DNA from 4 places in the Pseudomonas sp. KH_040 genome. Region 4 is predicted to be linked to each of the others. Evidence: predicted binding sites of a transcription regulator. Region 4 holds the regulator's gene; each other region holds the start of a gene.

Region 1 (7,710 bases), 1.1 Mb from region 4:
GAAAATGCCCGGTAAGCAGGAAATACAGGGTCACGCCGACTGCATACAAATCCTGCTGCGCACTCGGCGGATCACCGCGAAACGCTTCCGGGGCGATGTAACTTGGGGTTCCGGGCAGCGTTGACGGCGCGTCTTCGGACAAGCCCGGGCAATACGCCAAGCCAAAATCCAGCAGGCGTAACTCGCCGTCGTCACCCCAATGCAGGTTTTCCGGTTTGATGTCCCGGTGCAGAATCTGCCGCCGATGCAAAAGCCCCACCGCGCGCAGCAGGCGCTCGGCGATATCCTGCCATTGCGCCAGCGGCAATGGGCCGGACTGCTGAAACAGCTGAGCCAGCGTTGTCCCGGAATATTCGCGCATCACGTAGTACAAATGCTGACGCTGCTGGCAGGCATGGACTTCAGGAAAGTGCCGGCCGGCCACGCGTTTGAGGAACCATTCCTCGGACAGCAGCGCTTGCCCGGCGCGAGGATCATCGCTGGAGCGCGACGGCAGGGTTTTCAACAGCCATGCCTGGCCTTGTCCATCGACAACCCGATACAGCAGCGATTGCTGCCTCTGAGCGACAATCCCCTGAACCTGCCAGCCTTCGAAGGATTGGCCAGGTTTCAGCGGCGGCGGCAGGGGCCATTGCTGCAAATGAATCAATGCATCGCCGATATTCGCTTCACCCAGTGCATCGACGCGCACCAGCAATGCACTGGCATTGTCCTGACTCCCCGCCAGATGCGCGGCATTGACCAGCGTCTGCGCGGCGCTGTGCAGATCCGGTTGATCACGCAGAATCGCGGCAATCGCGGTATCGCCCAGCGTCGACCAGACTCCGTCACTGAGCAGCACAAAGCTTTCACCGTCACGCAGTTCACCGTCGAGGAAATCCAGCACCAGATGCTGATCCAGCCCCAATGCACGCTTGAGCACATGCTGCATGCCTGGCTGCTCCCAGACATGATCCTCCGAGATCCGCTGCAAACTATCGTCGTGCCAGCGATACACCCGGCAATCGCCGACGTGGGCGAGGGTAAAACGCCGACCGCGCATGACCAAAGCACTGACCGTGGTGAGCAACGGTTGCCCACCACCGTTGGCCTGCAACCAGCGATTTTGCGCGAGCAGCAGTCGGTCCAGTGCCTGCGCCACGCTCCAGGTTTCCGGTGTGGCGTAGTAGTCGAGCGCCAGCGCCTGCAAGGTCGAACGCGCAGCCAGTCCGCCATCGGCACACTGGCTGACGCCATCAGCGATAGCGAACAGATAACCCTTGCTCGCCGCCAGCGCCGGAGCGGGCGTGACCAAGCGCAAAGCGTCCTGATTCTCCGCACGCGGGCCAGTAGCGCTGGCTTCGGCAAAACTCAGTTGCAGGGCCATCGACGCCTCAGACCCGCGCCGCCGTTACGGCTGCCGAACCCCAGGTGGTTCTCCAGCGACGCTTGACGCCGTGCAGGCCAAACCACGCCAACACGCCGAGGCTGGCGAACAACCACAGGGCCAGTTGATAGCTGCCGGTGCTCTGTTTGATCGCACCCATGCCGGCGGCCAAGGCGAAACCGCCGATGCCGCCGGCCATGCCGATCAGCCCGGTCATGACGCCGATCTCCAAGCGAAAACGCTGCGGCACCAGTTGGAACACCGCACCGTTGCCTGCCCCTAAACCGAGCATGGTGCAGACGAAAAGTGCCAGCGCCGCGTAGGAACTCGGCAGGTTGAAACCGACCGCGGCGATGCAGACGGCGGCGACGGTGTACATCGCCAGCAGTGTGCGGATACCGCCAAAGCGATCAGCCAGTGCGCCACCCAGCGGTCGCATCAAACTGCCGCCGAACACGCAGGCGGCGGTGTAGTAACCGGCCGTCACCGGACTCAGACCGTATTGATCGTTGAAATAGCCGGGCAGGGCGCTGGCCAGACCGATGAAGCCGCCGAAGGTCACGCTGTAGAAAAACATGAACCACCAGCTATCGCGGTCGCCCAAGGCTTTGAAGTAGTCAGCCATGGCTTTGGCTTTCGGCCGCTCAGGGGCGTTTTTTGCCAGCCAGGCGAACAATACCAACGTCAGGATCAACGGAATCAACGCGAAGCCGAAGACATTGCTCCAGCCGAACGCAGCCGCCAGTACCGGAGCGAGCAGTGCGGCAAACACGGTGCCCGAGTTGCCCGCACCGGCGATGCCCATGGCTTTGCCCTGATGCTGCGGCGGGTACCACTGCGACGCCAGTGGCAGAGCGACGGCAAACGATGCGCCAGCCATGCCGAGGAACAGGCCGAGTATCAGCGCCTGTTCATAACTGTGGATGCCGAGTTTCCAGGCGCCGAACAGTGCGCAGATCACGATGACCTGGCCGATCAGCCCGGCGGTTTTCGGCGACAGCCGATCGGCGAGCATGCCCATCACAAAGCGCAGCACCGCGCCAGCGAGGATCGGCGTGGCGACGACGAGGCCACGTTGTTGTGTGGTCAGGTGCAGGTCGGCGGCAATCTGCACCGCCAGCGGGCCGAGCAGGTACCAGACCATGAAACTCAGGTCGAAATAGAGGAAGGCCGCGAACAGGGTCGGGGTGTGGCCGGATTTCCAGAAGCTTGAATTCATCGCGCACCTCAGCTGAAAAGAGTCTCGAAAGGAGTCATGCAACAGCAGGTGGGGCGCCGCCACGGCCGCACCACCGACCCCGGGCTGTGGGGCCAAAACGCAAAAACGCCGCTACCTGATGCGCCGGTTGGGGCGAACGGGTGAGCGACGTCTTTGTCGTGGGTGGGGCAACCGCCGTTGGTTACCTGTGCGTTTTACTTAGCGAGATTTGTGCCAACAGGCGGAAAATCAAAAGCCCCTCACCCTAGCCCTCCCGAAACGTCGGACCGCCCAGAGGGAGAGGGGACTGATTGGGGGATGCTCGAGAAGTACGCCGACCTGTGATTTTCTGCTGTGAATCCATAATCGACTCGGTCTTTCAGGTCGATGTTTGACGCCAGACACCTAGGTCAGTCCCCTCTCCCTATGGGCGGTCCGACGTTTCGGGAGGGCTAGGGTGAGGGGCTTTTCAAGCGTTCAGTACTTTCAGCCAAGCAACTCACTCATGGCAATAATCTGCTCCGCCACCTGAATCAGCTTTTGCTGCCGGCTCATCGCCTGGCGCCGCATCAGGGTGTAAGCCTCTTCCTCATTGCAATCCTTCATCTTCATCAGCAACCCCTTGGCCAGTTCGATGCGCTTACGCTCAGCCAGTTGCTGATCACGCGCCTGCAACTGCGCCCGCAACGCCTGATCACTCTCGAAGCGCGCCATTGCTACATCGAGAATCGGCTGCAGACGCTGTGCATGAATGCCTTCAACGATGTAGGCGCTGACCCCGGACTTGATTGCCTGGCGCATCACCCCCGGATCATGCTCATCGGTAAACATCACAATTGGCCGTGGCTGGTCGCGGCTGACCAGCACGACTTGCTCCATGACATCGCGGCTCGGTGACTCGGTATCGATCAGAATCACGTCCGGGCGCACCGTTTCGACGCGCGCGGGCAGGTCGATGGTCAGGCCGGACTCGTCGATGACCTCGAAACCGGCTTCAGTCAGCGCGGCTTTCAGGCGACCGACTTTTTTCGCCGTGTCATTGATCAGCAGAATGCGCAACATGTTCGCGGTCTCCTGTCAGCGGCGGGCGAGAAGGGGAGCGTCGTCGTTCAACGCGTGCAGCTTGAAGCTGCGCGCGTAAGCGGCCGGGTCACTACCATCCCAGATTTTGCCGTCGAGCAACTGACTGCTGCGCATGTCGGTGCCCCACGCGGCGACGCCGACAGCGGTGGCGGCGTCGCGGTAGATATCCAGTTGCTGAACCTGGCGGGCGACGGCGAGGTAATCCGGATCTTCGCGCAGCAGGCCCCAGCGGCGGAACTGGGTCATGAACCACATACCGTCCGACAAATAAGGCAGATTCACCTCGCCGTTACCGTGAAAACGCAGCGCGTGCGGATCCTGCCAGCGATTGCCAAGGCCATCGGCATAGTCACCGAGAAAACGCGGCTCAATGCACGAAAGCGGAGCGTCCAGATATTCCGGCGCGCTGAGCAACTGCGCGGTGCTGCGGCGGTTTTCCGGACTTTCTTCGATAAAGCGACTGGCTTCAAGGATCGCCATCACCAGCGCCCGTGCCGTGTTCGGATACTGCTCGACAAATTCACGGGTGCAGCCAAGGACTTTTTCCGGGTGATCGGGCCAGATGGTCTGGCTGGTCGCCAGGGTAAAACCGAGATCCTGCTGCACCGCGCTGGCGGCCCAAGGCTCGCCGACGCAAAAACCATCGATGCGTCCGGCTTGCAGATGCGCAACCATTTGCGGCGGCGGCACCACCACGCTGTCGACATCCTGTAACGGATGAATGCCCTGACTCGCCAGCCAGTAATACAGCCACATCGCATGAGTGCCAGTGGGAAACGTCTGGGCGAAGGTGAGTTTTGCGCGGCTTTGGTGCACGTGGCGGTCCAGCGCTTCAGGACTGGTCACACCAATGTTCTGCAGGCCGTGGGACAGGTTGAGACTTTGACCGTTTTGGTTCAGCCCCATCAACACCGCCATGTCGCTCGACGCCCCACCGCCAATGCCCAGATGCACGGCGTAGATCAGACCGTACAGACTGTGGGCAGCATCCAGTTCACCGCTGACCAGTTTGTCGCGCAGGTTGGCCCAGGAGCTTTGGCGCTTGAGATTCAGGGTCAGCCCGTAAGGCTGGGCAAAGCCTTGTGTGGCAGCAACGACAACCGATGCGCAGTCGCTCAACGCCATGAAACCGAGGTTGATTGCAGTCTTTTCCGGAGCATCGCTGCCATTGACCCAGGCCAGTGGCCCTACCGAAGGTTCATTCATACACCGCCACCTCGAAAAAAAACGCCGCCGCGGACTTTGCGCAGGCAAAACCCGGGACGACGCCATTGTCCTTGCCCGCCTGCCGTCATTGGCCTGCGCGCTGATAGTCAAGGAGGGTGCAAGGCATATGCCACTGCCAGTGATTTGCGCGTGCGCCTCGCGCGGCAGGTCGATGCCCGGCTATAATCGCCGCCTCTTTTCGCCGCCCGAGTCATTGCCGCCCATGTATTCCCTGGCCCGTCAGCTGTTGTTCAAACTTTCCCCGGAAACCTCCCACGATCTGTCGCTGGATCTGATCGGCGCGGGTGGGCGTTTGGGCCTCAACGGCTTGCTGTGCAAGGCGCCGGCGAAGAAACCGGTGACGGTCATGGGCCTCGAGTTTCCGAACCCGGTAGGTCTGGCGGCCGGTCTGGACAAGAATGGCGCGGCCATCGACGGTTTCGCACAGCTGGGTTTCGGTTTTGTTGAAATCGGCACCGTGACCCCGCGTCCGCAGCCGGGCAACCCGAAACCACGGATTTTCCGCTTGCCGGAAGCCGAGGCGATCATCAACCGCATGGGTTTCAACAACCTCGGTGTCGATAACCTGCTGGCGCGTGTGGCCGCAGCGAAATACAAAGGCGTGCTGGGCATCAATATCGGCAAGAACTTCGATACCCCGGTTGAACGCGCGGTCGACGACTACCTGATCTGCCTGGACAAGGTTTATGCCCACGCCAGCTACGTCACGGTCAACGTCAGCTCGCCGAACACCCCGGGCCTGCGCAGCCTGCAGTTCGGCGATTCGCTCAAGCAATTGCTCGCGGATCTGGCCACGCGCCGTGCCGAACTGGCCCTGCGTCACGGCAAGCATGTGCCGCTGGCGATCAAGATCGCGCCGGACATGACCGATGAAGAAACCGCGCAGGTCGCCCAGGCGTTAATCGAAACCGGCATGGACGCGGTAATCGCGACCAACACCACCCTCAGCCGTGTTGGCGTTGAGGGCATGGAGCATGGCGACGAGGCGGGCGGGTTGTCCGGTGCGCCGGTGCGTGAGAAGAGCACCAATACCGTGAAGGTGCTGGCCAGTGAATTGGCGGGGCGGTTGCCGATCATTGCGGCTGGCGGGATTACCGAAGGCAAGCATGCGGCGGAGAAGATTCTCGCCGGTGCGAGCCTGGTGCAGATCTACTCCGGCTTCATCTATAAAGGCCCGGCGCTGATCCGTGAATCCGTAGACGCGATCGCCGCCTTGCGCTGATCCATAGACACCACTGTTCCCTTGTAGGAGTGAGCCTGCTCGCGATAGCTTTCTTTCGGTCACTTCATCAGCGACTGACAGACCGCTATCACGAGCAGGCTCACTCCTACAGGTTTTGTGTATGGCACAGATAATGTGACAGGCATAAAAAAGGGCTCCTCGAAGGAGCCCCTGGGCCGCAGCCCGCCGTCCGGGAAGGACGTGCATGGTAAGTCGTTACAAATTCAGATTGTCGTGTCGGAATAAGTGCCCTGTGTCAGCCGACGGCGTGAAGTTCGTTGAGTCTGTGGATTCCCGCAGTGCCGGTCATACCGTCCCAGTTGTCGCCGCGTCCTTCTCGCCAGCCGTTAATCCAGGCTTGACGTACCGACGGTAGAGTAAATGGGCAAAGCTCACGGGATTTGCCACCAACGCCATATTGATATCCGCGCAAAAATGCTCTTTCCAACGGATCACGCTTAAGTCTTCTCATAGGGTGTTTCCCTCACTTGTTGACTGTTTTGTATCGCGTTGACCTCAACTGAGGTCTGGCAGAAAAAACCTGCCATGGTGCGGCTCGCTGCCGGCGTGGCGAGCCAAGGTGTTGACGCCGTTGCGACGTCAACCTGTGTTCAGTTCTAACCAATGAGTCACACCGAGGGAATGATCGTTTTGTCATAAGGACGTAACGAAATTAGTGCTACAGCCATAAGTAACGACGGGTTTCATGCACGGTTTTTCAGCAAACCCCGGTATGATCGGCCCCGCGCTGGATGATGGGGTTAATTCTTTAGTGAGAATGACCCACGTTTGCGCTGGGGTATAAAGCGACGAAGGGTCGCTTTAAGACTTTTTGTTTCATCAACTTTTTTATCTGTCCCGGCATCTAAGCTCTTTTAACCCGAGCAGCGGGGATGGAACGGCACACCTTCGTGCCACGCGGGCGCTCTTTTAGAAAAGCGCCTGATTGAAAACCGGATCGGCAATGCGTTGCCGATTCACTAGCCAAAGGCTCTGGAAATACCATGTCCGACCGTTTCGAACTCTTCCTCACTTGCCCTAAAGGCCTTGAAGGCCTGCTCATCGAGGAAGCCGTCGGGCTTGGCCTTGAAGAAGCGCGCGAGCACACTTCCGCCGTGCGTGGCATGGCGACCATGGAAACCGCTTATCGCCTGTGCCTCTGGTCGCGTCTGGCCAACCGCGTGCTGCTGGTGCTCAAGCGTTTCCCGATGAAAGACGCTGAAGACCTCTACCACGGCGTGCTCGACATCGACTGGCAGGATCACATGCTCAGCGATGGCACCCTGGCTGTTGAATTCAGTGGCCATGGCTCGGGTATCGACAACACCCACTTCGGCGCCTTGAAAGTCAAAGACGCCATCGTCGACAAACTGCGCACCCCACAGGGCGACCGTCCGTCGATCGACAAGCTCAACCCGGACCTGCGCATTCACCTGCGTCTGGATCGCGGCGAAGCGATTCTTTCCCTTGATCTGTCCGGCCACAGCCTGCATCAGCGCGGTTACCGTCTGCAGCAGGGCGCTGCACCGTTGAAGGAAAACCTCGCGGCGGCGATTCTGATCCGTTCCGGCTGGCCGCGCATTGCTGCCGAAGGCGGCGCGCTGGCTGACCCGA
Region 2 (7,710 bases), 760 kb from region 4:
CGATCCCGGCGGCACTTTGATGCCGAACTGCGAGAGCATGTTGTTGAAGGTCTGCAGGGTGAACGGGGTTTGCGTCGTCTGGTCGCCGGTGCCGTTAAGCCCGACCACCAGGCCGTAACCGATCAACTGGTTGGAACGCACGCCGGAAATGCTGGCGATATCTTTCAGCCGCTCGGCGTGGGCACCAAAAGCGGCGGACATCAGGGTCGCCGCCAGCATGAAGCTTTTCAGATTCAACGTAGCCACCTAGAAAGGGAACAGCGGGCTGAGGAAGAAACGGTCGAACCAGCCTGGCTGACTCGTATCGGCAAACGCGCCGGTACCCGAGTAGGTGATGCGTGCATCGGCGACCCGGGTCGACGACACGGTGTTGTCCGTGGCGATGTCATCGGCGCGCACCAGGCCGGCGATGCGCACCAGCTCGTCACCGGTGTTCAGCGTCAGCCACTTCTCGCCACGCACGGCGATAATGCCGTTGGGCAGCACGTCAGCGACGGTCACGGTGATCGAACCGGTCAGGCTGTTGCTCTGCCCGGACTTGGCGTCGCCCTTGGTCGAACGGTCAGCGCTATAGCCGGCGTTCAGACTCAGGTCACCGCCACCAATCGGGTTGTTGGTGGTCAGGCTGGAGCCGAACAACGAAGTCAGACCGACACTGTTATCGCTGTTCTTGTCCATCTGCGAGTTGGCGTTCTTGCTCGCCTGCGTGCGCTCGTTCAGGGTGATGGTGATGATGTCACCGACCCGGAAAGCCTTGCGGTCGCTGTACAGGTTCTGCTCGAAGCCGGCCTGATAGATCGAGCCATTATTGGCGGCAGCCGGCAACGGCGTGCGCGGCAACACCGGGGCGTAGTAAGGGTCATTGGGCTTGGGCGTCGGGGCGACGCAGCCCGCGAGCGAGACGACCCCACTCAATGCCAGAACAGATACAAAGCGATTCATGACCCTACCTCACGGTGTTGCAGGCGACCTCATGGCCGCCTCATAGACTTGATTACAGATTCTGCGTTACGAACGAGAGCATCTGGTCAGCGGTGGAGATCACCTTGGAGTTCATCTCGTAAGCGCGCTGAGTGGTGATCATGTTGACCATCTCCTCAACGGTGCTGACGTTGGAGGTTTCCAGGGTGTTCTGCAGGGTGGTACCGAAACCGGCCAGACCCGGGGTGCCGACTTGCGGCGCGCCGGAAGCGGCGGTTTCCAGGAACAGGTTGTTACCCACGGCTTGCAGACCGGCCGGGTTGATGAAGTCAGCGGTTTGCAGGTTGCCGATCACCTGCGACGCAGCGTTGCCGGCGACGGTGATGGACACCGTGCCGTCACGGCCGACGGTGAAGGTCTGGGCATCGTTCGGAATGACAATGGCCGGTTCCAGAGCGAAACCACTGGCGTTAACAATCTGGCCATTGGAATCGAGGTGAAAGGTACCGTCACGGGTGTACGACGTGGTGCCGTCCGGCTGCAGAATCTGGAAGAAACCGCGACCGTCGATGGCCATGTCCAGCGGCTGCTCGGTGGTTTGCAGGCTGCCGGCGGTGAAGTTTTTCTGGGTGCCGACAATGCGCACACCGGTACCCAGTTGCAGACCCGACGGCAGTTCGCTGTCCTGGGTCGACTGGGCGCCTGGTTGACGCTTGATCTGATAGAGCAAGTCCTGGAACTCGGCGCGATCACGTTTGAAACCCGTGGTCGACACGTTTGCCAGGTTGTTGGAAATGGTGGTCAGGTTGGTGTCCTGGGCGGACAGACCGGTTTTGGCAACCCATAGAGCCGGAAGCATTCGATTCTCCTCGTGCGCCTGTTTTACGGCGCGACGTTCTGATAATTAGCTGATCTGCAAGACCCGAGCCATGGCCTGGTCGTCGTCTTTGGCGGTGTTCATCATTTTGACGTGCAACTCGAACTGCTTGGCCAAGGCCAGCACCGAGGTCATCTCTTCAACGGCGTTGACGTTGCTCGACTCAAGGAAACCCGACACCAGCTTGACGTTGGCATCGGCCGGCGCAGGCTGGCCGTCCTTGGTGTAGATCGAGCCGTCGAGGCCCTTGTTCATGTTCTTGATGTCCGGGTTGACCAGTTTGATCCGGTCGACTTCCGCCATGACGCGCGGGCCTTCGCCCATCGCACGAATACTGATGGTGCCGTCTTCACCGACTTCGATCTGCTGCTCGGGCGGCACGGCGATCGGACCGCCGTTGCCGATCACCGGCATGCCGTTGCCGGCGCGCAGCACGCCGAGGGCGTCGACGTTGAGGCTGCCGGTGCGCACGTAGCTTTCGCCGCCGTTAGGGTTCTGTACGGCAATGAAACCGTTGCCGGTCACCGCGACGTCGAGGTCGCGGCCGGTCTGCACCAGCGAGCCCGGGGTGAAGTCGGTGGCGGGCCGTTCGCTCATGGCAAACGCACGCGCCGGAAAGCTGTCACCGAACACCGGCATCGAACGCGCCTGCTCCAGGTCGCGCTGAAAACCGTTGGTGGAGATGTTCGCCAGGTTGTTGGCATGCGCCTTTTGCGCCAGCGCATTCTGGCTGGCGCCGGTCATTGCCACATAAAGGTACTTGTCCACACTCTTTCCTCTGCATGCCGGACGTTTGCCGCCCACCGCTGTACTGCTGAGCCATAAGCAATTTGCAGACCAACTTTTTTCTGGCGCACAAAGGCCCGGTAAACAAAGGACTTGAGGGATGGCGAGAGGAAATTTGAAATGTATCGAAGTCGAAAAACCGGCGGTGTTATGCCGCTTGGCGGCAAAAGATCAAAAGATCGCAGCGTGCCGCAGCTCCTACATTTGAAATGCGTATTCCTGTAGGAGCTGCCGAAGGCTGCGATCTTTTGATCTTAAGCTTCGGGATCTTTGCCGACCTCATATTCACGCAGCTTGTTGGCAATCGTGGTGTGCGAAACCCCCAGCCGCTTACCCAACTGCCGACTGCTCGGATGCTCGGAATACAGCCGCTCCAGCACTGCTTTCTCGAAGCGCCCGACAATCTCGTCCAGCCCACCCTCCAGCGAGAAATCGCCAAGCGGCTGACGCACGCCGTAATCCGGCAGACGAATATGCTCAGCTTTCACCGTGCCGCCGTCGCACAGCGAAACCGCCTGGAACAACACGTTCTCCAGTTGCCGCACGTTGCCCGGCCAGTGGTAATGACTGAGGCGATCCATCGCCGCCGGCGCCAGTTTCGGCAGCGAGCAGCCGATCTGCCGACTGGCCTGATCAAGAAAATGCTCTACCAGTGGGGTTAACCCGTCGAGGCATTCGCGCAGCGGCGGGATGTGCAAGGAGAGCACGTTCAAGCGGTGATACAAATCCTGGCGAAACTCGCCCCGTGCGCACAGCTCAGACAAGTCCACCTGGGTGGCGCAGATCACCCGCACATCCAGATAAACCTCTTCATCACTGCCGACCCGGCGGAAGCAACCGTCCTGCAGAAAACGCAGCAACTTCACCTGCAAGCGCGGACTCATTTCACCGACACCGTCGAGAAACAGCGTGCCGCCCGCGGTCAACTCCAATAGCCCAAGCTTGCCCTCAGCGCGCGCGCCTTCGAACGCACCCGGGCCATAACCGAACAACTCGGTCTCGGCCATCGACTCGGGCAGGCCGGCGCAGTTAAGCGCCATCAACGGCGACTGCCCGCGCGGACTGGCGAGGTGGCAGGCACGCGCCAGCAACTCCTTACCGGTGCCGGTTTCGCCTTCAATCAATAGCGGCGCATCCAGTGGTGCCATACGCCGCGCTTCCCGCACCACGGCGGCCATGACTTTCGAACTCTGGAAGATGCTGTCGAAGCCACGCAACTCTTGCTTGCGCACGTTGTAGATGCGCTCGCCAACGCGATCGGCGCGATGCAAGGTCAGCACGGCACCGGCCATCGCTTCACTGTCGTCGTGCTCCGATTGCAGCGGTGCGATGTCGGCCAGAAAGATGTCGCCCTTGACCTTGACCCGCATGCCATTGATTCGCGATTTATTCGCGCGCACCAGCTCCGGCAAGTCGAAATCTTCGGCGTAGCGCGACAACGGAATCCCCGGCACCTCATCAACGCGCACACCGAGCAACTGCGCCGCCGCGCGGTTGGCCGCGACGATCGAGCCACCCATGTCGATCGACAACACCGGAAACTCCAGTGCGCCGAGCAGCGCATTCAACTCCATGTGCCGTCGTTCGCTGGGCATCAGCCCTACCCGCTTGACGCCAAACACCCCGGCGATCGCTTCGAACTTGGGGCGCAGCGCTTGAAACTGAATATTGATCAGGTTCGGACAGTGCAGGTAGATCGCATTGCCATGCTCGCCACCGACCTCGCCGCGCGCGACGTTGATCCCATAGGCAACCAGCAGGTTGAGAATGTCGCGCAGGATGCCGATGCGGTTCTGGCAGTGGACTTTGATGCGCATATAAATCGCCCGAATAAACGATGAGAAACCTGTAGGAGTGAGCCTGCTCGCGATGGCTTTGGGTCAGTTGGTATTGATGCTGACTGATACACCGCTATCGCGAGCAGGCTCATTCCTACAGGGGACCGCGCCAGACTTTTCTATGGTGGCACGCAGATAGTTGTCAAGATTATGTGACAGCCATCGGCCTTTTCAAACCTGTGAATCACCGTAAAAGCGAGATATCCGTCAAACCGTAACGATAACTTTACGAATTAGAGAGAAATTTCCTACGCGCAGGCCATTCAACCTGCTGCACATCAACCCGCTCTCAGGTAATTCTGAATCCATCGCTGGACATAACAAGAACGAATTCCCCTAGCAGGAGAGCAGTATGAAGCAGACGCAATACGTGGCCCGCGAGCCCGATGCGCAAGGTTTTATCGACTACCCCGCCGAAGAACATGCGGTGTGGAACACGCTGATCACTCGCCAGCTAAAAGTGATCGAAGGGCGTGCCTGCCAGGAATACCTGGACGGTATCGAAAAACTCGGTCTGCCCCACGACCGCATTCCGCAACTCGGCGAGATCAACAAGGTGCTCGGCGAGACCACCGGTTGGCAGGTCGCCCGCGTGCCGGCACTGATCCCCTTCCAGACGTTTTTTGAACTGCTGGCCAGCAAGCAATTTCCGGTCGCTACATTCATTCGTACCCGCGAAGAGCTGGACTACCTGCAAGAGCCGGATATTTTCCACGAGATCTTTGGTCACTGCCCGTTGCTGACCAACCCGTATTTCGCCGAATTCACCCACACCTACGGCAAACTCGGTTTGCAGGCCACCAAGGAAGAACGCGTTTATCTAGCGCGTCTGTACTGGATGACCATCGAGTTCGGCCTGGTCGACACCCCACAAGGCAAACGCATCTACGGCGGCGGCATCCTGTCCTCACCGAAAGAAACCGTTTACTCGCTGTCGGACGAGCCTGAGCATCAAGCCTTCGATCCGCTCGAAGCCATGCGCACGCCGTATCGCATCGACATCCTGCAACCGCTGTACTTTGTCCTGCCGAACCTCAAGCGTCTGTTCGATGTGGCCCATGAAGACATCATGGCCATGGTTCGCCAAGGCATGCAGCTGGGTCTGCACGCACCGAAATTTCCGCCGAAACCGAAAGCCGCGTGAACCGCGACTTTTGCTGACAATTGAGCCTGTCAGTCGCCGCCACTTTGGTTTAGCGTGACGGCATTGACAGCTCAAACGCTTTAATAAAAAAAACACACTCGATTTCAGGAATACACCATGTCGACTTTGAACCAAGCCCACTGCGAAGCCTGCCGCGCCGATGCGCCACAAGTCAGCGACGAAGAACTGCCGATCCTGATCAAGCAGATCCCTGACTGGAACATCGAAGTGCGCGACAGCATCATGCAACTGGAGAAGGTCTTCCTGTTCAAGAACTTCAAACACGCACTGGCCTTCACCAACGCTGTCGGCGAGATCTCCGAGGCCGAAGGTCATCACCCGGGCCTGCTGACCGAGTGGGGCAAAGTCACTGTGACCTGGTGGAGCCACTCGATCAAAGGTCTGCACCGCAACGACTTCATCATGGCCGCGCGTACTGACGAAGTGGCCAAGACTGCAGAAGGACGCAAGTAATGCATTTTGACGCCATCGGCCGGGTACCCGGCGACCCGATCCTCGGCTTGATGGAGGCGTATGCGCAGGACAGCAACCCGCGCAAATTCGACTTGGGCGTTGGCGTCTACAAGGACGCTCAGGGCCTGACGCCAATCCCGGAAGCGGTGAAACTCGCCGAAGCGCGCCTCGTCGAAAGCCAGGACACCAAGACCTACATCGGTGGCCACGGCAACCCGCTGTTCGGCAAAGCCATCAACGAGCTGGTGCTCGGTGCCGACTCGAAGCTGATTGCCGAACAACGTGCCGGCGCTACTCAGACCCCGGGCGGCACCGGTGCCCTGCGTCTGGCCGCCGACTTCATCGCCCAATGCCTGCCGGGCAAAGGCGTGTGGCTGAGCAACCCGACCTGGCCGATCCACGAAACCATTTTCGCCACGGCCGGGGTCAAGGTCAGTCACTACCCATACGTGGGCAGCGACAACCGCCTCGACGTCGAAGCCATGCTCGCGGTGCTCAACGAAGTGCCGAAAGGTGATGTGGTGCTGCTGCACGCGTGCTGCCACAACCCGACCGGTTTCGATTTGAATCATGACGACTGGCAGCGTGTACTGGACGTGGTGCGCAGCCGCAATCTGCTGCCACTGATCGACTTTGCCTACCAGGGCTTTGGCGATGGCTTGGAGCAGGATGCCTGGTCAACCCGCTTGTTCGCGGCAGAAGTGCCCGAGCTGCTGATCACCAGTTCCTGCTCGAAGAACTTCGGCCTGTACCGCGACCGTACCGGTGCGCTGATCGTCTGCGCGAAAACCGCCGACAAGCTCATCGACATCCGCAGCCAACTGGCCAACATCGCTCGCAACCTGTGGTCGACGCCACCGGATCACGGTGCGGCAGTGGTCGCGACCATCCTCGCCGATCCAGAACTGAAAGCCCGTTGGGCCGATGAAGTGGAAGCCATGCGTCTGCGTATTGCGCAACTGCGCAGCGGCCTGGTTGAAGCGCTGGAGCCGCACGGCTTGCGTGAACGTTTTGCGCACATTGGTGTGCAACGCGGGATGTTCTCTTACACCGGGCTGTCGCCGGAGCAAGTGAAACAACTGCGTGAGCATCACAGCGTGTACATGGTCAGCTCGGGCCGGGCGAACGTTGCCGGTATCGACGCTACGCGCCTCGCCTTGCTGGCCGAAGCCATCGCCAGCGTCTGCAAATAATCCCTCCCATTGCTCGCTCCCACGCTCCGCGTGGGAATGCAGCCCGGGACGCTCTGCGTCCCAACAGCGGACGCAGAGCGTCCATTGAGGCATTCCCACGCAGAGCGTGGGAACGATCAATCTCTCGTCTGGGCCTCCCCTGCGGCCATCTGTCGCATTAATTTGAATTAAAAGTCTGATTGTCATTTTTCCTGCTGTATCCTGCGCAGGCTTTCAAGAAGCGCGGATCTACCAGATCTATCAACAGACTTAGCGAGGAGCGCAACCATGCACGAGATTCCTAATCTCCCCTTCCCAAGCCTGCACGTACCTGAGCAGACGACCACGCAACAAGCCGGCGCGGGGCAACCCGAGCCGAAAGAAGCCGTTGAGAGCCGCCCGGCCGACAACGAAGAGTAAGACCCGTCGTACAGACCGTGTGGAAAGCGCTAACATGCGCTTTCCACACTGCCTGAACCCCGAGCCCGCCATGACCGA
Region 3 (7,710 bases), 2.0 Mb from region 4:
CGAGAAGGTGCGCACCATTCACCTGCAAGTGGTTGGCACCGCGCCGGATGGCCGCCCTTACGCGGCCAGCGATGCGGATTTGCTGACGTGGGTGCATGTGGCCGAAGTCAGTAACTTTCTCGCCGCGCATTTGCGTTATCGCAATCCGCAGTTGTCGGGGGCGGATCAGGATCGTTATTACGCGGAAATCGCCGTGATTGCCGAACGCCTGGGCGCGCGGGATGTGCCGAAATCACGGCAAGCCGTGGCCGACTATCTGCAACGCATGCGCCCGCAGTTGTTGTGCGATGAACGCAGCCGCGAGGTTTTGCGATTGTTGCTCGCAGCACCGGCGCCGAGTGTTCTGGCGCGACCCTTTGGTGATTTGATGATGAAGGCCGGCATCGACCTGCTGCCGGACTGGGCCAGCGACATGCTCGATGTCCGGCAGGGCTCGCTGCAACGGCAATTGATTCGCGCGAGCGTCAGGCGCAGCGCACCGATGCTGCGTTGGGCGATGCGCAATGGTTCGGTGCAGCGAGCGAAACGGCGGATGGGCCTGTTGACCTAAAAAGCTTCACGAGCAGGCTCGCTCCCACATTTGGAATGCATTCCCATGTGGGAGCGAGCCTGCTCGCGAAGGCAGCACCTCGGTTACCCGCCAAGCTGTTAAACTCCCGCGCCCCAATTCTCTCCAGCAAGGCGCATGCATGTCTTCCTTGAATCAGGCGCTGCGCGCCGCCCTCAATCAACGCCAGGACTTGCTCACTGAGCTGCACCGTCAGGGCACCGATTGCTATCGGCTGTTCCACGGCAGCCAGGAAGGCGCCGGCGGTTTGACCATCGACCGCTACGGCCCGCAACTGCTGGTGCAGAGTTTTCACCAGACGCTGGAACGCGATGACCTGCTGCAACTGCACGCGATGGTCAATCAAACCCTGGGCCTGGAAACCTTGCTGGTCTACAACGACCGCTCCCGTGGCAACTCGCGCATCGACCGTGAAGACAGCGTCTACAAAGCCGAAGACGCCGCACTGGTTGATCTGGTCGGTCACGAATGGGGCCTCAACTACCGTGTGCGCGGGCGTCATGCCGGGCAGGATCCGCTGCTGTTCCTCGACCTGCGCAACACGCGCGGCTGGGTCAAGGATCACGCCAAAGGTAAATCCGTGCTCAACCTGTTTGCCTACACCTGCGGCGTCGGCCTCAGTGCCGCAGCCGGTGGCGCCCGTGAAGTGTGCAATCTGGATTTCGCCGAAGGTAACTTGGCGGTCGGTCGCGAAAACGGTTTGCTCAACCCGCAATTGCCCGAGATGCAATTCATCCAGTCCGACTACTTCCCGGCCATCCGCCAACTCGCCGGCCTGCCGATCAGCCAGCGTCGCGGGCAGAAACTGCCGAGCTACCAGCGCCTTGATCAGCGTCAATACGATCTGGTCCTGCTTGATCCGCCCGCCTGGGCCAAGAGCGCATTCGGTACCGTCGACCTGCTGCGCGACTATCAGAGCCTGCTCAAACCGGCCTTGCTGACCACCGCCGACAACGGCGTGCTGATCTGCTGCAACAACCTGGCGAAAGTCAGCATGGACGATTGGCGCGAACAGGTGCTGCGCTGCGCGGAGAAGGCCGGGCGACCGGTGCGTGAGTGGAGCGTGATGACCCCGGGCGCCGACTTCCCGTCCATGGACCAGCAACCGCCGCTGAAAACCCTGATCCTGCAGCTATAAACAACCCTGTGGGAGCTGGCTTGTCAGCGATTGCGGTGGGTCAGTCAACAAAGTTGTCGACTGGTATTCCCTCATCGCTGGCAAGCAAGCTCCCACAGGGGTTCTGTGATTTGAGAGAAATCTGAACAATCCTGCTCCATGCGAGGTACTTCGGAACCAGAATCGCGTGCCATACTCCAAGGCACTCCGATTCAGACAGATGAAGCCGCACATGCCCAAAGGATTGATTCGCGCGATTGGCGCCTTGTTGACTGCTCTGGCCCTCTACAGCCTGCTGGGGTTTCTGATTTTGCCGGGCATCGCTCTGCGGGTAGCCAATCAGCAACTGGCCACCTACGCGACGGTGCCTGCGCATATCCAGCGCATCGAGCTCAACCCGTTCAGCCTTGAAGTCACCCTGTGGGGACTGGTCATCGGCGAGCCGGGCAAGGAACAGATCGGCTTCGATCGCCTGTACGCCGACCTGCAAATCGACAGCCTGTGGACCAAAGCCCTGCATCTGTCCAACATCGAGCTGGACAAACCAAAGAGCGAAATCCTTTTCGCCAAAGACGGCAAACTCAACCTGCTGGGCCTGTTCAATGTGCCGGCCAGTGAGCCGACACCAGCCGACCCGGACGCCAAACCGTTCCCGCTGCGCATCGACAACATCAAACTGGCCGGCGGCGTCGTGCACTTTGAGGACGTGCGCCCCAGCGAACCCATCGAGTTTCTCTACGACGATCTCAGCTTCGAGCTGAAAAACCTCAGCACCCTGCCCGAAGACAGCGCCGACATGACCCTGGTCGCCATCGGCCCGGCCGGTGGCCGGATCGACTGGAGTGGCAATTTCAGCCTGATCCCGTTCACTTCCGAAGGCACCCTGAAAGTCACCGACGGCAAGATGAAAGCCTTCTGGCCCTACGTGCGAGACTCGGTGCCGCTGGTACTTGAAGACGGCGTGATCAGTCTCAGCAGCGAATACAAACTCAATCTGTCGAAAGAAACCGAACTGCAGTTGAACAATGTCGCGGTGAGCATCGCGCCCTTCGCGATCAAGGCGCCTGATGGACGCCCACTGGCAAAACTCGAACGTCTCGACATCAGCGAAACCTCGCTGGATCTGGCCAAGCAACAAGTCGTGGTCGGCAAGATCCGCAGCAACAAACTGGAAACCTGGGCGGCGCTCGAAGCTGACGGCCAACTGGACTGGCAGAAACTGTTCGCCAGCCAACCGTCGAAACCGGCCGCCAAAGCCGCCGCAGAACCTGCCAGCACGCCCGCCGCTGCCGACTCGCCGAAAGCTGAACCGACTGCGCCAAGCAAGCCTTGGCAAGTGCTGCTCAAAGACGTGCAATTGCGTAACTACACCGTGCATCTGGCCGACCGCTCGGCCCAACCGGCAGTAGCACTGGATATCACCCCGCTCAACGTCGACCTGCAGGATTTCGACAGCCTCAACGGCTCGCCCTTCAAGCTCAATCTCGACAGCGGCGTGGGCAAGCAAGGCAAGATCACCGCCGACGGCACCGTCAATCTCGCCCCGGTCAACGCCCAGCTCAACGTGAAAACCCAGGACATCGACCTGCGCGTCGCACAGTCCTACATCAATCCTTTCATTCGCCTGGAACTGCGCAGCGGCATGCTCGGCAGTGACCTGAAGGTCAATCTCAAGAGCACAGAACCACTGGCACTCAGCGTCACCGGACGTGCGCAGATCGATCAACTGCACACCCTCGACACCCTGAAAACCCGCGACTTCCTCAAGTGGCAGCAAGTGGTGGTCGAAGGCCTGAATTATCAGCACGGCGACAGCCTGTCGATCGACAGGATCAACCTGTTCCAGCCGTACGCGCGGTTCATGATCAACGATGATCGCACCACCAACATTGATGATCTGCTGATCCCGCAGCCCGCTGACAGTGGCGCAAAAAGCACAGCAGCCAAACCAGCCAGCAACGAAAAACCGCTGGGCATTCACATCGGTGGCATCGCGATCAATGACGGCTCGGCGAACTTCGCCGACTTCAGCCTGACGCCCAACTTCGCCACCGCCGTGCAGCAACTCAACGGCCAGATCGGCACCATCGACAGCCGCCAGGCAAAACCGGCCAGCGTCGACATCAAAGGCAAGGTCGACCGCTATGCACCGGTGACCATCAAGGGCGCGGTCAATCCGTTCGACCCGATGGCCAGCCTCGACATCGCCACCAGTTTCAAACGGGTCGAACTGACGACGTTGACGCCCTACTCCGGCAAATTCGCCGGTTACCGCATTCGCAAGGGTCGGCTCAACCTCGACCTGCATTACCTGATCACCAAGGGCCAGCTCAAAGCCGAAAACAAAGTGGTGGTCGAACAATTGCAGCTCGGCGAAAAAGTCGACAGCCCGGATGCCGTGAGCCTGCCGCTGAAACTGGCGATTGCCCTGCTCAAGGACGTCGACGGCAAGATCTCCATCGAATTGCCGGTGACCGGCGACTTGAACAACCCGCAATTCAGCGTGATGCCGATCGTCTGGCAGACCCTGCGCAACCTGATCGTCAAAGCCGCAGCCGCGCCATTCAAAATGATCGGCGGGTTGATCAGTGGCGGCGGTTCGCAAGACCTTGGCACTGTGTCGTTTGCGCCCGGCTCCAGCGAGTTGAGCAAGGATGCCGAAGCGGCGCTGATCAAGCTGTCCCAAGCACTGAAGGAACGTCCGGCACTGCGCCTGGAAATCGAGGGTACTGCCGCGCAAAGCAGCGATGGCCCATTGCTCGCCGAGCAGCGTCTGGAACGTGAATACCAGTACAACTACTACAAGATGCTCCAGCGTCGCGGCGATAAAGTCCCGGCGCAGGCGTCGTTGCTGCAAGTGCCGGACAGCGAGAAAGGTCCGCTGCTCGAAGGCATTTACCGCACCCGCCTGAAAACCCAGCCACCGGCGGAATGGAAGGATCTGGGCAAGGAAGAACGTACGGCGAAGATGCGCGAAGGCGTGATCAAGTTCTGGAGTGGCAGCGACGTGCTGCTGCGTCAGTTGGGTCAGGACCGCGCCAGCAGCATCAAGGATTATCTGGTCGATAAAGGCCAGCTGGCAGACGACCGCGTGTACTTCATCGACGCCAACCTTGGCGAGGCCGAAAGCGATGGCCGCGTGGTCACGCAAATGCACCTGGATGCCGAGTGATGAAACTTCAGTGGCTGGCCTTGCTCGCAATGACGCTCGCGGCCAGTCACGCCTCGGCGTCCGATACGCTGCGCTGCGGCAGTCAATTGATCAGCCTTGGCGACCGGTCCAGCGAAGTCCTGCAGAAATGCGGTGAGCCGGTCAGCCGTGATGTGTTGGGCTACAAGCGCAGCGCCAATCGCCGCGAGGAGTTTCAGGTCGAGGAATGGACTTACGGCCCGAGCAACGGCATGTATCAATACCTGCGCTTCGAAGGCAATCGCCTGCGCCAGATCAACAGCAAACGCGGCAACTGAAAAAGCAAAAGATCGCAGCCTTCGGCAGCTCCTACAATCTGGAATGCATTTCCCTGTAGGAGCTGCCGAAGGCTGCGATCTTTTGCTTCTAAAAATAGAACAGGCCCCGACACAAGTGCCGGGGCCCGTAATGGTCACCTCCGTGTGACCGTTCGCATGAACTCTAAAGTTGCGGCAGACGTATTGCTCGGCCCGTCTGTCGCGTCTTCTCCCGGTCCAGGCGAGAAGTCATGCCTTACTCGGCTTTCAGGCCGTCAGCGGAGACCGCTTTGACGCCTTTGATTTTCTTGGTGATATTCACTGCGGTGGTTTTCTGAGCTTCGGTAATGGCTACAGTCGACGACAGAGATACAACACCTTTGTTGGTTTCTACTTTGATGTCAGTGCCTGGGATGCCTTTTTCGGTCACCAGGTCGCTTTTCACTTTAGTGGTGATCCAGGTGTCGGAAGTAGCTTCTTTAGCCTGGGTGACTTCACCGGCGGCCAGAGTCATTGGAGCCTGGGTAGCCTGAGTGGATTGTGCGAATGCACCGGAAGCCATGGTCAGGGTCAGCGCGGTAGCAGCAGCGGCAGTGATAGCGAACTTCTTCATACGAGTAACTCCTGTTTTTCTGGAAAGTCTGCTGGTTGTCTTGTCAGCAGGGTTACCAAGGTAGTTGCGAACGCTGTGCCAACTTTTCCATCAACACAAAATCCTTATAAATCAATATCTTATGTTTAACGCAGATTTTCGAAATCATGCAATTTGCATGACATGCGCAATATTCACATGCAAGTTGCGGTTTTTTGAAAAGTTCCTAAGACGCTGAAATTATTGAAGCTTTTGTGAAGTGTCGCGCAATGAAAAATGCCCCGCAAAGCGGGGCATCCTGTTCAGCACACATTCAACTTATGTACCACTGGCGGTGCAGCCTTTTGGCGAATAGTCCGGCGCCACAGTGGTGCCGCAAGTCCAGACGCCAGCACCGGTGCCCGATGAACGGGTCAAGGTAATGGTTTTGTCCAGAACAGGGCCAGGAGCGTTCTTGATTGTGCAGACAATGGTGCCGGCCCCGGTCGAAGCGGTGCCCGATGCGGTCACGGCGCAATTTGACGTTGTGACCGTGGCACTACCGGCCACCAGCGTCAGCGTCGGATCGGTACCTTGGTTGATGGTGTCTTCGAACGGCACTTTCATCGCACTGATCTCCGCCAGCCCCGCCGTCACCTTCGACCGCGCCTGATACTTGGAATACTGCGGCAGGGCGATGGTCGCCAGAATCCCGATGATCGCCACCACGATCAACAGCTCGATCAGCGTAAAACCTTGTTGTTTTTTCATAGACACGCTCCATGCATGAGTCGAAATCTCATGATCTGAAAGGGACGCAGCATAGGCCATGCCAATGCCTTCGAGGCCCTGCCCCTTGGGCGCGAACCACCTACAACGCCATTTCCTACAACCCGCAACCGCACTATCTGACACTTTTTGTCACCTGCCCCCGCCGTGTTTGGCGCTGTCACTTGACTAGGCTATAAGTCATGAACTGCAAGTGTGCGGAATTCCCATGAATGACATCGCTCTGAGCGGTCTGGCCAAGCAATTGGTCCAGGCCGAACTGCTCACGGAAAAAAGCGCCCAGCAAGCCTGGCAACAGGCCCAGCGCAATCGCCTGTCGCTGGTCAGCTATCTGGTGCAGAACAAACTGGTCAAGAGCTGGCAAGTGGCCGAGATTGCCAGCGAGCATTTCGGCATGGCGTTCCTTGATCTCAATTGCCTCGACAAGGAAACCCAACCCAAAGGACTGGTCAGCGAAAAACTTGTGCGTCAGCACCATGCCCTGCCCCTGTGGCGACGTGGCAACAAGCTGTTCGTTGGCATCTCCGACCCGAGCAACCATCAAGCGATCAACGACATTCAGTTCAGCACCGGGCTGAGCACCGAAGCCATTCTGGTCGAGGACGACAAGCTCACCGATGCCATCGAGAAGTTCTTCGACACCCACAGCAGTGGCCTGGAAGACATGGCCGATGTCGATCTTGACGGCCTCGATGTCGAATCCGTCGATGACAGCAAGCAGGACGCCATCGGTGGCCTCGATGCCGACGATGCGCCGGTGGTGCGTTTCGTGCACAAGATGCTGCTCGACGCGATCAAGAGTGGCTCTTCCGACCTGCACTTCGAGCCTTACGAGAAAAACTACCGGGTACGGGTGCGCACCGACGGCATCCTGCGTGAGGTGGCCAAACCACCGATTCAACTGGCCGGGCGCATCGCCGCACGCCTGAAAGTCATGGCCAGCCTCGATATCTCGGAACGGCGCAAACCGCAGGACGGGCGGATCAAGATGCGCCTGTCGAAAAGCAAGTCGATCGATTTCCGGGTCAACACGCTGCCCACGTTGTGGGGCGAAAAAGTGGTGATCCGGATTCTCGACCCGTCCAGCGCGCAGATCGGTATCGACGCCCTCGGCTATGAGCCCGAGCAAAAGGATCTGTACATGGCCGCACTCAAGCAGCCACAGGGCATGATTCTGGTCACCGGCCCCACCGGCTCGGGTAAAACCGTGTCGCTCTA
Region 4 (7,710 bases):
TCTGTTCGCGCTGATTGGCTCGCAGGACACCGCCGTCGCCGTCTCCGGTCAGCTAAAAGCCACCGCTGTGTCGTTGATGAAAATCGCCAACGACCTGCGCTGGATGAATTCCGGCCCGCTCGCCGGTCTCGGCGAAATCGAACTGGAAGCCCTGCAACCGGGCTCGTCGATCATGCCGGGCAAGGTCAATCCGGTGATCCCGGAAGCCACCGCCATGGTCGCCGCGCAAGTCATCGGTAACGATTCGGTGATCACTGTCGCCGGCCAGTCGGGCAATTTCGAACTCAACGTGATGCTGCCGATCATCGCGCAAAACCTGTTGAGCAGCATCGAACTGCTGGCCAACTCCAGCCGTCTGCTCGGCGACAAGGCCATCGCCACCTTCAAGGTCAACGAGTCGCGCCTGAAAGAGGCGCTATCACGCAACCCGATTCTGGTCACCGCGCTCAACCCGATTATCGGTTACCAGAAAGCCGCCGAGATCGCCAAGCAGGCCTACAAGGAAGGCCGCGCGGTGATCGACGTCGCAATGGAACACACCGACCTGTCGCGCAGCCAACTGGAAGAGTTGCTCAACCCCGAGAAACTCACCGCCGGCGGCGTGTAAACCCTGCAACCGCTTTGGAGGAGGCTCACCATGGAGCACTGGAAACGCACGATCGAACGGGCCAATCGCTGCTTCATGCTGGGCGAATTGATCGACGCCCGTGAGGCTTATCTGCAAGCCCTGGCCCTGGCGCAAGTGTTATTCGAACGCTGGGCCGATGCCGACGAAGCGGTGGCGGCCTGCGTCATCTCCCATCACAACCTGGCGGATCTGCACTTGCGCCTGAACCAGCCGGAGGAGAGTGCCGAATACCTCTGCGCCATCCACCAACGGCTGTTGCAGACCATGCAGGACGAACGTCAGCGCCTTGCATTACGTGAAGCGGCGCTGCGCCAGAGCAGCAAGACCTACGTCGAGCTGCTGAATTTCATCAGTGAACACGGCGAATACCCGCGCACCCAGCGCCTGCTGCACCCGGATACCGGCAATGCGCGCCGCGCGCCTGTCCCACATCACCATGGAGTCCATTGAAATGGCTTTTACCTTGCCTGCCTTGCCTTACGCCTACGACGCCCTCGAGCCGCATATCGATGCGCAGACCATGGAGATTCACTACACCAAACATCACCAGACCTACATCAACAACCTCAACGCCGCCGTAGAAGGCACTGAATATGCGGAGTGGCCGGTAGAAAAACTGGTCGCCAGCGTTAAGGATCTGCCGGAAAAACTCCGTGCGGCCGTGATCAATCAGGGCGGCGGTCACGCCAACCACTCGCTGTTCTGGGAAGTGATGGTGCCGAGCGGCGGCGGTAAACCGGATGGCGCGCTGGCCAAGGCGATTGATGAGCAACTGGGTGGTCTCGACAGCTTCAAGGAAGCCTTCACCAAAGCCGCACTGACCCGATTCGGCAGCGGCTGGGCCTGGCTCAGTGTGACGCCCGAGAAAAAGCTGATCGTGGAGAGCAGCGGCAATCAGGACAGTCCGCTGATGAACGGCAACACGCCGATTCTCGGTCTCGACGTGTGGGAGCACGCCTATTACCTGCGTTATCAGAACCGTCGTCCGGAATACATCAGCGCGTTCTACAACGTGATCAATTGGCCTGAAGTTGCTGCGCGCTATCACGCCGCACTGGTTTAAGTCTTTTATAAAAACAATCCAAGGCTGACTATGGGCACTGAAACACTGGCGATCGGAAGTGGGCGTATGTTTCGCTACGCAGTGGGCTCGCTATTGCTGTTGGCGGGCATGACCTTGCTGGTTGCCCACGGACTGGAATGGCTGAATCTGGAACCGAGACTGTCACGGGCGCTTCAGGGCGGCGCGATCTGCGCCCTCGGCACGGCGCTTGGCGCTGTTCCGGTGCTGGTGATTCGGCGCATGCCGCAGGCACTCAGTGACACCTTGCTGGGATTTGGCGCGGGGGTGATGCTGGCGGCGACGGCGTTTTCGCTGATCGTGCCGGGCATTGCCGCCGCCGAAAATCTGGGTCTGACACCTTGGTCATCCAGCGGCCTGATTTGCTTCGGCATCATGCTCGGTGCATTCGGTCTGTATTTGGTTGATCGTCAGTTATCCGGAGCTTCGCCGGAAATGTTGGTCGGCACACCTGAGCATCCGGTAATTGCGCCGCGTATCTGGCTGTTCGTATTCGCCATCATTGCCCATAACATACCGGAAGGTATGGCCGTCGGCGTTTCCGCCGGCGGCGGCATGCCGGATGCGGACAGTCTGGCCATGGGCATCGCTTTGCAGGATGTACCGGAAGGTCTGGTGATTGCCTTGGTGCTGGCCGGGGCGGGGATGTCGCGGATCAAGGCGTTTCTGATCGGCGCGGCGTCTGGTCTGGTTGAACCGGTGTTTGCACTGTTGTGTGCCTGGCTGGTCAGTCTGGCGCAGGTGTTGTTGCCGTTAGGTCTGGCGCTCGCGGCAGGGGCGATGTTGCTGGTAGTGACTCACGAAGTGATTCCCGAGTCGCGACGCAATGGTCATGACAAGCTGGCCAGTCTTGGTTTGCTGATCGGGTTTTGTCTGATGATGGTGATGGATACGGCGTTGGGTTGAAGCAGAGCAAAAGATCGCAGGCTGCGGCAGTTCCTGCAGGGAACGCATTCCAGTGTAGGAGCTGCCGCAGGCTGCGATCTTTTGACTTTGGCTGTCAGCCGCCTTCGTCGAAGTAGTTGTAGATCAACGCCACCAGCGCATCCAGGGCTTCCTGTTCCTGATGCCCTTCAGTACTCAGATAGATTTTGGTGCCCTTGCCAGCCGCCAGCATCATCATCGCCATGATGCTTTTGCCATCAATCGTGGTCTCTGGTGTACGACCCACTCTGATCGTGCAATCCGGATACCGCCCGGCCACTCCAACAAACTTGGCCGATGCGCGGGCATGCAGGCCCAGCTTGTTGATGATTTCGATTTCCAGAGCAGGCATCGCGGTGTGAATCCTTTAAGTGAGGTCGCGGTGGCGAACCTGGACGTTCTTCAGGGTTTTCTGCAGGGCCTGACCCAGGCGTTCGGTCAGGTAGACGGAGCGGTGATGCCCGCCGGTGCAGCCAATGGCAATGGTGACGTAGGCGCGGTTGCTCGCAGCGAAGCGCGGCAGCCACTTGTGCAGGTAAGTGAAAATGTCCTGGAACATTTCTTCGACCTCTGGCTGCGCCGCAAGGTACTCAGCCACCGGCGCATCGAGACCTGATTGCGCGCGCAGTTCCGGCTTCCAGTACGGATTGGGCAGGCAGCGCACATCGAATACCAGATCCGCGTCGACCGGCATGCCGCGCTTGAAGCCGAAGGACTCGACCAGAAATGCGGTCCCCGGCTCCGGCTGGTTCAGCAGGCGCAGCTTGATGCTGTCGCGCAACTGATACAGGTTCAGATTGGTGGTGTTGATCTTCAGGTCCGCGAGGTCGGCAATCGGGCCGAGCAGGGCGGTTTCATCCTGGATCGCCTCGGCCAGCGAGCGGTTGGCGTTGCTCAGTGGATGGCGACGGCGAGTCTCGGAGAAACGCTTGAGCAGGGTTTCTTCGTCGGCGTCCAGATACAGAACGTCGCACTGGATGTGCTTTCCCCGGACATCTTCAAGCAGCTCCGGAAAGCGCGTCAGGTGGCTCGGCAGGTTGCGCGCATCGATGGACACGGCCACCAGCGGTTGCGCCAGCTCAGTGTGAATCAGCGCGCGTTCGGCCAGTTCCGGCAGCAAGCCTGCAGGAAGGTTGTCGATGCAGTAATAGCCATTGTCCTCAAGGACATCCAGAGCCGTACTTTTACCCGAGCCGGAACGGCCGCTGACGATGATCAAGCGCATGATTAATGCCCGTTCTGCTCGTCCAGGACAACCTGATACAAGGCTTCGTTGCTCGCGGCGCTGCGCAGTTTATCGCGCACGTCCTTGCGGTCGAGCATGCTGGCGATCTGACGCAGCAACTCCAGGTGCGCATCGGTGGCGGCTTCCGGGACCAGCAGTACGAACAGCAGGTCAACCGGAGCGCCATCAATGGCGTCGAAATCGATTGGCGTATCAAGGTGCATCAAGGCGCTGATAGGCGACTGGCAACCCTTGAGACGGCAGTGAGGAATGGCGATGCCGTTACCAAAACCGGTGGAGCCGAGTTTTTCACGGGCAATCAACGCCTCGAAGACATCTTGCATCTCCAGATCCGGCACTTCGCGGGCGATCAGGTTGGCAATTTGTTCGAGGGCTTTCTTTTTACTGCCGCCCGGCACGTTCACGAGGGAACGGCCGGGGGTCAGGATGGTTTCAAGTCGGATCATGGATTAGGGATGTTAACGACCGGTAGCGCCCTGAAGGAGGCTCTGGGTCTTTTCCTTATGCTTTTTGAGTTGGCGATCCAGCTTGTCGGTCAGTGAGTCGATCGCAGCATACATATCAGTATCTTCTGCGTTAGCGACCACTTCGCTGCCGGGTATATGCAAGGTGGCTTCAATTTTCTGCTTCAGCTTTTCGACGCACATCGTGACTTGCACGTTGGTGATCTTGTCGAAATGTCGCTCCAGTCGTTGGAGTTTTTCCTCGATGTAGGAACGCAGAGGTTGGGTCACTTCCAGTTGGTGTCCACTGATGTTGACTTGCATACAGCTTCTCCTTCGTTGCCAGTGCATAAAGCGGCAGGCCGAAAAGCCTGCCACTGGAACGCTGTAACGTGGCTTACATCAACCGCTTGCGTTCGCTCGAAGGCGCGATCCCGAGGGATTCGCGGTACTTGGCGACGGTGCGGCGAGCCACCTGAATGCCTTGTGCCTCCAGTAAACCAGCGATCTTGCTGTCACTCAACGGCTTTTTCTGATTTTCCGCTGCAACCAGTTTTTTGATGATCGCGCGGATCGCTGTGGACGAGCATTCGCCGCCTTCGGAGGTGCTGACGTGGCTGGAGAAAAAGTATTTCAACTCATAAATACCGCGCGGGGTATGCATGAATTTCTGTGTGGTCACCCGTGAAATCGTTGATTCGTGCATGCCGACCGCTTCGGCGATGTCATGCAGGACCAGCGGCTTCATGGCTTCGTCGCCGTACTCCAGAAAACCGCGCTGATGCTCGACGATCTGGGTGGCAACTTTCATCAGGGTTTCGTTGCGGCTCTGCAGGCTCTTGATGAACCAGCGGGCTTCCTGCAACTGATTGCGCATGAAGGTGTTGTCGGCGCTGGTGTCGGCGCGACGCACGAAACCGGCGTACTGGGCATTGACGCGCAGGCGTGGCACCGACTCCTGATTGAGCTCGACCAGCCAGCGTTCGTTGTCCTTGCGCACGATAACGTCAGGGACAACATATTCGGCTTCAGTCGACTCGATTTGCGAGCCTGGGCGCGGATTCAGGCTCTGCACCAGTTCGATGACCTGACGCAGTTCGTCTTCCTTGAGCTTCATGCGACGCATCAACTGGCTGTAGTCGCGGCCGCCGAGCAGGTCGATGTAATCGCTGACCAGACGCTTGGCTTCAGCCAGCCAAGGCGTCTTGGCTGGCAGCTGGCGCAATTGCAGCAGCAGGCATTCGCCGAGGTTGCGGGCGCCGATGCCGGCTGGTTCAAATTGTTGAATGCGGTGCAGGACGGCTTCGATTTCGTCCAGTTCGATGTCCAGTTCCGGATCGAACGCCTCGAGGATCTCTTCGAGGGTTTCATCCAGGTAGCCCTGATTGTTGATGCAATCGATCAGGGTGACGGCGATCAGGCGATCGGTGTCGGACATCGGTGCAAGGTTCAGTTGCCACAGCAGATGGCTTTGCAGGCTCTCGCCGACGGAGGTGCGTGTGGTGAAGTCCCACTCGTCATCGTCGCTGCTCGGCAGGCTGCTGGCACTGGTCTGGTAGACGTCTTCCCAAGCGGTGTCGACCGGAAGCTCGTTGGGGATGCGCTCGTTCCATTCGCCCTCCTCGAGGTTGTCCACCGTCGGGGCAGTTTCCTGATAGGACGGTTCCTGGATTTCGGTGGCGGGCTTCTGTTCGGCGTTGTCGGCCATGGGGTCGGAATTGTCGAAGTCGTCGCCTTCTTCCTGGCGTTCGAGCATCGGATTGGATTCCAGAGCCTCCTGGATTTCCTGTTGCAGATCCAGGGTCGACAATTGGAGCAGACGGATGGCCTGTTGCAGCTGCGGTGTCATCGTCAGCTGCTGGCCCATTCTCAAGACTAGCGATGGTTTCATGGCAGGGGCTTAACACCTTATTCGCCGGCGCTATGCGCCATCCACTACAGGGCGCCGAAGCGCCAAACTTAAGCAAATTATATGCCTGAAACTGAAGTGTTTGCCTAGAGCGCTGTAACAATTAAAGCGTATTAAATCCTGCTTGAATCGATACAGCGCCCGGGCGGCGCACCGGGCACTGTTGCGCTTACAGGCGGAACTCGTGGCCCAGATACACTTCCTTGACCAGATCGTTGGCCAGGATGGTTTCTGCATCGCCCTCGGCAATCAACTGACCGTCGTTGACGATGTAAGCGGTTTCGCAGATGTCCAGCGTCTCACGGACGTTGTGGTCGGTGATCAGTACACCAATGCCCTTGGCCTTGAGGTGGTGGATGATCTGCTTGATGTCGCCGACCGAAATCGGGTCGACACCGGCGAACGGTTCGTCGAGCAGGATGAATTTCGGTGCCGTTGCCAGCGCGCGAGCGATTTCCACACGGCGGCGTTCACCACCGGACAGGCTCATGCCGAGGTTGTCGCGGATGTGACTGATGTGGAATTCCTGCAGCAGGTTTTCCAGCTCTTTGCGACGGCCGGCCTTGTCGAGCTCCTGGCGGGTCTCGAGGATGGCCATGATGTTGTCGGCCACCGACAGTTTGCGGAAGATCGACGCTTCTTGCGGCAGATAGCCGATACCGGCCTTGGCACGACCGTGCATCGGCTGGTGGCTGACGTCCAGATCATCGATCAGCACGCGACCCTGATCGGCCTGTACCAGGCCGACGATCATGTAGAAGCAGGTCGTCTTGCCGGCGCCGTTCGGGCCGAGCAGGCCGACGATCTGGCCGCTGTCGATCGACAGGCTGACATCACGCACGACCTGGCGGCTTTTATAGGCCTTGGCCAGGTGCTGAGCTTTCAGAGTTGCCATTACTGGGTTTTCTCGTCGGTTTTCTTCTTCGGCTGGATCACCATGTCGATGCGCGGACGCGCCTCGGTGACCTTGCTGCCGGTAGCGCGACCGGCGCTGGCCAGTTTCTTCACGGTGTCATAGACGATTTTCTCGCCTTGCGTCGTGTTGTTGTCCTTATCGACAACCTTGGCCTTGTCGATCAGTACAACGCGGTTTTGCGCGGCGTGGTACTGGATCGTTACGCCCCAGCCCTGTACAGGCTTGGCATCACCTTGAGTCTGCAACTGTTCGAAGTAGGCGAGGTTGCCCACCGACGTCACGACATCGATATCGCCAGCCGGCGTACGGGTGATGGTCACCGTGTTGCCTTTAACGATCATCGAGCCTTGGGTGATGATCACATCACCTTTGTAGGTGGCGATGCCGTTCTTGTCATCCAGTTGGGCGTCGTCGGCCTGAATGCGGATAGGTTGCTGCTGATCGTTCGGCAGAGCCCAGGCGCTCACGCTTCCCAGTGCTGCGCCCAGACTGAGCAAAATAGGGAGGGTTTTAACGAGCCTCATACTGTCCTCTTACGTTCGATTGCAGGTGTATCCTGCTTT

What was found. Region 4 encodes sigma-54, which starts transcription at its own class of promoters, with help from an activator protein. Its sites were predicted from a motif close to ANTGGCATNNANNTTGCTNT; they were not measured.
Region 1: AC3IUF_RS09555 (CmpA/NrtA family ABC transporter substrate-binding protein) is a predicted target of sigma-54. The motif match lies at 4,969-4,988, and genes of this name have one in related genera.
Region 2: AC3IUF_RS08065 (flagellar basal body rod protein FlgF) is a predicted target of sigma-54. The motif match lies at 2,621-2,640, and genes of this name have one in related genera.
Region 3: AC3IUF_RS25390 (pilin) is a predicted target of sigma-54. The motif match lies at 6,521-6,540, and genes of this name have one in related genera.

The regions. Positions count from the first base shown of each region.
Region 1 is NZ_CM174487.1:2,118,758-2,126,467, forward strand. Features, by position in the region: gene AC3IUF_RS09540 (bifunctional protein-serine/threonine kinase/phosphatase) at 1-1,366, opposite strand, end outside; gene AC3IUF_RS09545 (nitrate/nitrite transporter) at 1,374-2,585, opposite strand; gene AC3IUF_RS09550 (ANTAR domain-containing response regulator) at 3,051-3,626, opposite strand; gene AC3IUF_RS09555 (CmpA/NrtA family ABC transporter substrate-binding protein) at 3,642-4,853, opposite strand; gene AC3IUF_RS09560 (quinone-dependent dihydroorotate dehydrogenase) at 5,077-6,096, shown strand; gene rmf (ribosome modulation factor) at 6,353-6,568, opposite strand; gene rlmKL (bifunctional 23S rRNA (guanine(2069)-N(7))-methyltransferase RlmK/23S rRNA (guanine(2445)-N(2))-methyltransferase RlmL) at 7,101-7,710, shown strand, end outside.
Region 2 is NZ_CM174487.1:1,790,444-1,798,153, reverse strand. Features, by position in the region: gene AC3IUF_RS08080 (flagellar basal body P-ring protein FlgI) at 1-219, opposite strand, end outside; gene flgH (flagellar basal body L-ring protein FlgH) at 247-942, opposite strand; gene flgG (flagellar basal-body rod protein FlgG) at 995-1,780, opposite strand; gene AC3IUF_RS08065 (flagellar basal body rod protein FlgF) at 1,826-2,566, opposite strand; gene AC3IUF_RS08060 (sigma-54-dependent phenylalanine hydroxylase transcriptional regulator PhhR) at 2,839-4,401, opposite strand; gene phhA (phenylalanine 4-monooxygenase) at 4,775-5,566, shown strand; gene AC3IUF_RS08050 (4a-hydroxytetrahydrobiopterin dehydratase) at 5,684-6,040, shown strand; gene AC3IUF_RS08045 (amino acid aminotransferase) at 6,040-7,233, shown strand; gene AC3IUF_RS08040 (hypothetical protein) at 7,501-7,632, shown strand; gene AC3IUF_RS08035 (hypothetical protein) at 7,703-7,710, shown strand, end outside.
Region 3 is NZ_CM174487.1:5,708,255-5,715,964, forward strand. Features, by position in the region: gene AC3IUF_RS25365 (oxygenase MpaB family protein) at 1-550, shown strand, start outside; gene AC3IUF_RS25370 (class I SAM-dependent rRNA methyltransferase) at 690-1,706, shown strand; gene AC3IUF_RS25375 (DUF748 domain-containing protein) at 1,906-4,857, shown strand; gene AC3IUF_RS25380 (DUF2845 domain-containing protein) at 4,857-5,153, shown strand; gene AC3IUF_RS25385 (BON domain-containing protein) at 5,389-5,745, opposite strand; gene AC3IUF_RS25390 (pilin) at 6,043-6,474, opposite strand; gene pilB (type IV-A pilus assembly ATPase PilB) at 6,701-7,710, shown strand, end outside.
Region 4 is NZ_CM174487.1:1,026,728-1,034,437, forward strand. Features, by position in the region: gene AC3IUF_RS04395 (class II fumarate hydratase) at 1-607, shown strand, start outside; gene AC3IUF_RS04400 (DUF2753 family protein) at 638-1,078, shown strand; gene AC3IUF_RS04405 (superoxide dismutase) at 1,080-1,691, shown strand; gene AC3IUF_RS04410 (ZIP family metal transporter) at 1,722-2,615, shown strand; gene AC3IUF_RS04415 (HPr family phosphocarrier protein) at 2,710-2,985, opposite strand; gene rapZ (RNase adapter RapZ) at 3,001-3,858, opposite strand; gene ptsN (PTS IIA-like nitrogen regulatory protein PtsN) at 3,861-4,325, opposite strand; gene hpf (ribosome hibernation-promoting factor, HPF/YfiA family) at 4,338-4,646, opposite strand; gene AC3IUF_RS04435 (RNA polymerase factor sigma-54) at 4,720-6,213, opposite strand; gene lptB (LPS export ABC transporter ATP-binding protein) at 6,401-7,126, opposite strand; gene lptA (lipopolysaccharide transport periplasmic protein LptA) at 7,126-7,671, opposite strand; gene lptC (LPS export ABC transporter periplasmic protein LptC) at 7,658-7,710, opposite strand, start outside.